3 regions of the Geothermobacter ehrlichii genome follow, and region 2 is predicted to be linked to each of the others. Evidence: riboswitches for the same ligand, from Rfam matches in the RefSeq annotation. Region 2 holds a riboswitch; each other region holds the start of a gene.
The links. A riboswitch is a leader RNA that binds a small molecule or an ion and turns the genes downstream of it on or off. The one in region 2 is predicted to bind cobalamin.
Positions count from the first base shown of each region.

Region 1: another riboswitch for cobalamin. It lies ahead of EDC39_RS10535 (TonB-dependent receptor plug domain-containing protein); the one in region 2 lies ahead of EDC39_RS04560 (sirohydrochlorin cobaltochelatase).
Region 3: another riboswitch for cobalamin. It lies ahead of EDC39_RS07890 (cob(I)yrinic acid a,c-diamide adenosyltransferase); the one in region 2 lies ahead of EDC39_RS04560 (sirohydrochlorin cobaltochelatase).

Region 1 covers NZ_VNIB01000009.1:107,722-109,973, forward strand. The annotation lists gene rocF (arginase) at 1-730, shown strand, start outside; cobalamin riboswitch at 795-997, shown strand; gene EDC39_RS10535 (TonB-dependent receptor plug domain-containing protein) at 1,152-2,252, shown strand, end outside.
Region 2 covers NZ_VNIB01000003.1:118,137-120,388, forward strand. The annotation lists gene EDC39_RS04560 (sirohydrochlorin cobaltochelatase) at 1-946, opposite strand, end outside; cobalamin riboswitch at 1,086-1,263, opposite strand; gene EDC39_RS04565 (NADH-quinone oxidoreductase subunit N) at 1,344-2,252, opposite strand, start outside.
Region 3 covers NZ_VNIB01000006.1:59,785-62,036, forward strand. The annotation lists gene cobT (nicotinate-nucleotide--dimethylbenzimidazole phosphoribosyltransferase) at 1-185, opposite strand, end outside; gene cobU (bifunctional adenosylcobinamide kinase/adenosylcobinamide-phosphate guanylyltransferase) at 207-728, opposite strand; gene EDC39_RS07890 (cob(I)yrinic acid a,c-diamide adenosyltransferase) at 728-1,258, opposite strand; cobalamin riboswitch at 1,343-1,535, opposite strand; gene EDC39_RS07895 (SemiSWEET family sugar transporter) at 1,577-1,831, opposite strand; gene yihA (ribosome biogenesis GTP-binding protein YihA/YsxC) at 1,828-2,252, opposite strand, start outside.

The sequences.
Region 1 (2,252 bases), on a different contig from region 2:
GCGCGACAGCCTTGATCCCGCCGATCCCGGACGCTACCGGAAGGCGATTCGCCAGGTCTGCGACATGCTCTACCGCACCTGCCTGCAGGCCCGGAAGGATGGCCGGATGCCGGTGGTGCTCGGCGGCGACCATTCCCTCGCCATGGGGTCGGTGGCCGGTTCGAGCGACGCCGGTCGGGTCGGGCTGCTCTGGATCGACGCCCACGGCGATTTCAACACGCCGGCTTCGTCACTGTCCGGCAACGTGCATGGCATGCCCCTGGCGGCGCTGCTCGGCGAGGGGGATCCGGAGCTGGTCGGCATCGGCGGTTCGCGGAAGAGGCTGCGCGCCGAGGATGTGGTGTTGCTCGGTGTCCGCGACCTCGATCCGGCGGAAAGGGAGCGCCTCCGCGCCAGCGGCATCTGTGCCCTGACCATGCGCGATATCGACGAGCGGGGCATGGGACAGGTCATGTGCGAGGCGCTGGACCGGCTGGCCGGCTATGACCGGCTGCATGTCAGTCTCGATGTCGACGCCATCGATCCCCGCGAGGCGCCGGGGGTCGGCACGCCGGTGCCCGGCGGCCTCAGTTACCGCGAGGCGCAGCTGGTGATGGAGATGATCGCCGATACCGGCCGCCTGGCCGCCCTCGACATTGTCGAGATCAATCCCATTCTCGATGACCGCAACCGTACCGCCCGGCTGGCGGTCTCCCTGACCGCCTCGCTGTTCGGCAAGCGGATTCTCTGAGCGGGCCGGGCGCCTTTTTTCTTGACAGCATGTCCCCGGTCACCGTATTGCTTTGCCGACATTGTGCATAGCTGTCCACCGGTGCCCGCGAGGGCCCCCGGACCGACCCCGGTCGGGCCGGGGAGGGAAGTGGGGTGCAAATCCCCCGCGGACCCGCCGCTGTGAGCGAGGACGAAGGGCCAAAGGCCACTGATCCGTACCGGATCGGGAAGGCGGCCCGGAGGATGATTCGCGAGCCAGAAGACCTGCCGGTATGGACGCCCCCACGACAACCTCCTCGGGAACGGGAGGGTGGGCAAAGCGGTCCTTCGAAAACGAGAAGCCCGCGCACTCCGCAGGGAGGCGCGGGCTTCTGTCGTTTTGGCGCCTCTTGATGCCTGCTGCCGTTTTCGGGGACAACCCGTGCAGAAGGAGGCAAGAGATGAAACGACGTGGGCTCGCCCTTGTTCTCGGATTGATGGCGTGGGTCGCCGTACCGGCAGCCGGCTTCGCCGTGGTACTGGACCCGGTGGTGGTCACCGCCACCCGCAGTGCCCAGCCGAAGTCGCAGCTGGCGGCCTCGGTGACGGTGATCACTGCCGACCAGATCGCCGCCACCGGCGCCACCCGCCTGGACGAGGTGCTGCGCGACGCCGTCGGTCTGCAGATCACCAGCAGCGGACCGGCCGGCGCCATCGCCACCCCCAGCATCCGCGGCTCGGAAGGCGCTCAGGTGCTGGTGCTGCTTGACGGCATCCGGCTCAATTCGCCGCAAAGCGGCCAGTTCAACCTGAGCAACCTGCCGGTGGCGCTGGACGAGATCGAGCGGATCGAGGTGCTGCGCGGCCCCGCCTCGGCCCTCTACGGCACCAGTGCCCTGGGCGGGGTCATCCAGATCTTCACCCGCGAGCCGGAGAGCGAGCCGCAGACCAGCCTGAGCTGGAGCGAGGGCCGCTTCGACAGCCGCAGTATCAGCCTGTCGACCTCGGCCAGAAAAGAGGGCGTGCGCTATCGGCTGGCCGCCGGTCTGGACCGCTCCCGGGGCTACCGGACCAATTCCGACCTGGAGCAGGGCAACCTGAACGGCATGCTCGGTTTTGAGCTGGGTGGCGGCTATGATCTGCGGCTGTCCGCCTTCCACCTGGACAAGGAGAACGGGGTGCCGGGCTCCACCTCCTGGCCCAGTCCCCGGGCACGCCAGCAGGACAAGAACACCCTGGCCGACCTGAGCCTGAGCGGTCCGGCCGGTCCGATTGAACTCACTGTTCGCGGCAGTTACGAGCGGCGACGCAACGATTACCAGGACCCGGGAGCCTGGACGCCGGTCGACGACACCCACATCGTCGAAACCTACGGCAGCGAGCTGACGGCAGGCTGGAACGGCGGTCCTGGCAGCCTGCTGGTCGGCGGCGACGTCTATCGTGACCGGCTCGATTCCACCGCCAGCGGCAGGCAACAGGAGGACCGCTGGTCCCTGTTCGGTCAATACGAGCTCCAGGCGGCCACATGGGTCAAGCTGCTGCTGGGGCTGCGCTACGACGCC
Region 2 (2,252 bases):
GCTGGCGAATGTAATTCCGGTTGATTTTCTCATAGAAGCCGAGGCCCCGGAAGTAGGTTTTCCCTTCGTATTCCACGGTCAGGCTGTCGACCTCGATGCCGGCCTGTTCCAGCTCCATGGCCCAGGAGGGAACACCCTTGTCATCGGGCTTGGTGCCCATGATGTCGTTCATGATGTGATCGCCGGCGACATACATGAACGGTACCAGCCGCACGCGCTTCACCTTGCAGGCCCTGGCCCTGGCCAGGGCCTGTTCCCGGGTCAGGATGCCGTCCACGCCGCCGACGAAAACATTGTCGTATTTTTCGCTCAGGTAGCGGTCCAGACCGAGGTAGGTGGCGTTGGAGCCGGGAAAGGTCTCCGGGGTGCCATGGGCCACGAGCACGTTGCAGCCCTGGTCCGGGGGAAGGAAATAGGGTTCCAGGCTGTCGATCGTTTCGAACACCCAGGGCCATTCGTGCAGCAGGGTGCCGCCGTATTCGATTCGCAGGCCGATCTGCCGGAAGGCATCGATCTGCCTTTCCATGTCTTTGAATTCCTGACCGGGGAAGATGTGCAGGGACTGGATGGCGACCTTGCGATAGCCGTCGTTCTCCAGGTTGGCCAGCACCTGGGGCAGGCTGAGGAAACGTTTGTCGATCCCCTGCGCCTTGAACTTTTTGTTCGCCCGTTCACGGACGATTTCGGAAGTAAAGGCCCACTCGATTTTCAGCTTCTGGTATTTGGCCGGCAGTTCCCGGCGCAGCTGTTTTTCGAAGGCGTCGTAGGTCACCATGGCCCTGGTGGTGGTGCCGAAGGCGACGATGACGATCGCCGGTTCCCGCTTCAGGGTGCGGGTCATGCTCCAGGCCGAAGTTGTGTAGAACGGCAACAGGAGCAGCGCCAGCAGAAAGGGGAGCGCACGGGTCGTGCGTTCGAAATGGCGGATGGTCGCGGTCTTTTGCATCGATTGCCTCCCTGGGAGAGTCGGTCGTCTGATGACCCGTCAACAAAAAATCCGCACATCCCGAACAGGATGTGCGGATTTCCGTATTCAAATCCACCGCTGTCGTTGCCCTTTGCTCCCAGAGTCCCGGGGAGCTGCTTGCGGGCGGTTCGTTCCGGCAGGTCTTCTGGCTCGCGAATCGTCCTCCGGGCCGCCTTCCCGATCCTGCAGATCAGTGGCAACCGGCCCTTCGTCCTCGCTCACAGCGGCGGGTCCGCGGGGGATTTGCACCCCTCTTCCCTATTAAACCCTGGCGGGTACCGGCGAACGTTATTGTTTTTGGCTCGCTTTTAGTAGCACGAAGCCGACGCCAAGACAAGTCCGTATTGCGAAGGGCAGCGGCCCGACGTGTCGGTTCTCAGGGCAGAATCAGGCCGATCAGGGCGTAGAGGGGGGTCGGATAGATGCCGAGCAGCAGCGCCAGGAAGAGGCAGACCACCACGACGGCATGCTCGCCGGAACTGCCGGGAGAGAGACAGAGGTCGCGCTCGCGGGCGAGGAACATGACGATGACCGGCCGCAGGTAGTAGTAGAGCGAAACCAGCGAAGCGAGAATGCCGAGCAGCGCCAGGCCGGTGTAACCCGCCTGCAGCGCGGCGTGAAAGACGTTGAACTTGGCAATGAAGCCGGCGGTGGGCGGAATGCCGGCCAGCGACAGCAGGAAGAAGGCCAGGGCGCTGCTGCGGCGCGGATGGTGGTAGCCGAGGCCGCGCAGATCCCGGTAGTTCTGCGGCTCCTCCCCCTGGATGGCGAAGGCGGTCAGCACGCCGAAGGCGCCGATGTTGGCGGCAGTGTAGACCACCAGGTAGAAGATCACCGCCTCGCGGCCGGTCTCCCCCCAGGCGAGTAGCGCCGTCAGGGTGTAGCCCATGTGGGTGATGGAGGAGTAGGCGAGCATGCGCTTGATGTTGTCCTGGCGCAGGGCGCAGAAGGTGCCGACGACCAGGGAGGCTGCCGCCAGCGCCCAGAGAACCGGAATCAGCGACGCCAGATTGTCTCCGATGCCGAACAGCAGCCCGACCAGAGCGGCGAAGACCGCCCCCTTGGACCCGGTGGAGAGCAGGGCGGTGACCGGTGCCGGCGCGCCCTGGTAGACATCCGGTGTCCAGAGGTGGAAGGGCACCAGCGAAACCTTGAAGCCGATGGCGGTCAGCAGCATGGCCCAGCCGAGCAGACTGAGGGCGGCCGATCCGTCCTGCCGGACCAGGGCGGCATGAATCTCGGGAAAGTGGAAGCTGCCGGTTGCGGCGTAGATCAGGGCGATGCC
Region 3 (2,252 bases), on a different contig from region 2:
ATGACCTTTTTACGGATATCCTCCCGGCCGCTGATGGCGACATAGCGGCGGGCCAGTTCTTCCATCCGCCCCAGCGAGCCCTTCGGCTTGGCCTGCCGGTTGATGCGGGCCTGCACCTCAACCAGGCGGGCCGGATCGACGGGGAGGATGAGGTCGAGGGCACGGGCAAGATCGATAGGTTGCATGCGGTTCTCTCCCTGAACAGTCTATTTCAGCCGCAGCGGCAGGCCGCTGGCCAGCAGCCAGGCCTGATGCGCGCGGGCGGCGAACATCTGGTTGACCTCGCCGGCCAAGTCACGAAACAGCCGCGCCAACCGGTTGTCCGGCACAATGCCGCTGCCGACCTCGTTGCTGACCAGATAGACCGGCACCGGCAACGCCAGCAGAACTTCGAGCAGTTCTTCCGTCCGGGCCAGCACCGGCGGCGCCTGTTCACGACAGGCGAAAAACTGGTTGCTCAGCCAGAGGGTCAGGCAGTCGATCAGCACCGCCCTGGCGTCGCCAACGGCAGGCGGCAGCCGCCGGGCCAGCTCGAGCGGCTCCTCCAGGGTCCGCCAGGCGTCACCGCGCTCCTGCCGGTGACGTTCGACCCGGCAGGCCATCTCGTCGTCTTCGATGGTGGCGGTGGCCACGTAAAGCAGCGGCGCACCATGCTCTTCGCAGCGACGGCGGGCGAAGGTGCTCTTGCCCGAACGGGCGCCGCCGGTTACGAAAACCAGGGGGGCCATCAGTACTCGATCCCCGCCCGGGCGGCGATGCCCCGGTCGAACGGATGTCGGATCTTTTCCATGGATGTCACCAGGTCGGCCCGGGCAAGCAGAAAGGGGGGCGCATTGCGGCCGGTGCAGACCACCTCGAGATGCGCCGGCCGCTGCTGCAGAAACGCGAGCAGCTCCTCCTCGGTCAGATAGCCGCGGGCCAGACAGTTGTTGATTTCATCGAAAACCGCCAGGTCGAACCGGCCCGTCGCCAGCCTTTCTGCGGCCTGTCGGAAAACGGTCGTCACATTGGCACGCATCCGCTCCGGGTCGACCCGCCGGCCGACGACGCCGAGACCGGCATTCAGGATCTCGAGCCCGGAGCAATCGCGAAAAAAGCGCAGCTCTCCCGACTCCGGCTGTTCGGGCTTGAGAAAACGCACCAGCAGGCAGCGGCGGCCGTGCCCGAGAAAGCGCGCCAGCAGGCCGATGGCGGCGCTGGTCTTGCCCTTGCCGTCGCCGGTGTAGACCTGCAGCAGTCCTGTCGGGCGTCCGTCCACGAAAAAACCCCGAACCAGCCTGGTCCGGGGTCGGTTCCTTCGTCAAGAAGGGGACGCGCCCGGACCCTTCCCGCGAAAGATCCAGTCTCGGTCAATGTCCAGGCAGGTCTCCTGGCTTACGGGTCATCCTCCGATCGCGCCTTCCCACCATCGACCGGCAGTGGCTTCCGCGATCTTCGTCGCCGTTCACAGTTGCGGGGCAGCGAGGGATTTTCACCCTCTTCCCTATTCTTCCGCCGGGCGAGCCGCGGCGGACACCTGGACTTCTGTCGCTCTCCCTTTTAGCAGAGGCCTTTCTCCGGTGTCAACGGAATCGGCTCAGCGATAGATCAGCTTGAGGATCAGCAGCAGCAGGGTATTGCCGGTTGCGAGCAGATTGATGGTGATGAAGACCGGGTCGCCAACCAGAAAGGCATAGGTGGTGTAGAACAGACCGCCGACAAAGATGACCAGCAGCATCACCAGCGACAGATCGTGACTGGAACGGGTCCGGAGTACCTTGACGATCTGGGGAACGAAGCCGAAAGCGACCAGCAGGCCGCCGAGCAGCCCGAGCCACTGATAACCGTTCATGCGTCCGTCTCTCCGACCAGCCCCAGGGCTTCCTCAATCCTCTCCCACACCTCCTGTCGGCCTTCGCCGCTCAGGGCGGAAAAGACGCTGAAGGCGTCGGCAGGCAGGCCGGTGGCGGCCAGAATCGGTTTCAGCTGGCGTACCCGCTGGCTGCGCTTGACCTTGTCGATCTTGGTGATGACCGGAATGGTCGGCACCTGCAGCTCCTCCAGCCAGTCGAGCAGCTGCAGATCCTCTTCATTGGGCACCCGGCGGCAGTCGAGCAGCCAGACGACGCCGCGCAGGGTGGGACGGGTCTCCAGGTAGATGCGCACCATCGGGCCCCACTGCCGCCTGACCGCCGCCGGCACTCGGGCGAAGCCGTAGCCGGGCAGATCGACCAGACAGAAGGCCCTGTTGACGAGAAAGAAGTTGAGCAGCT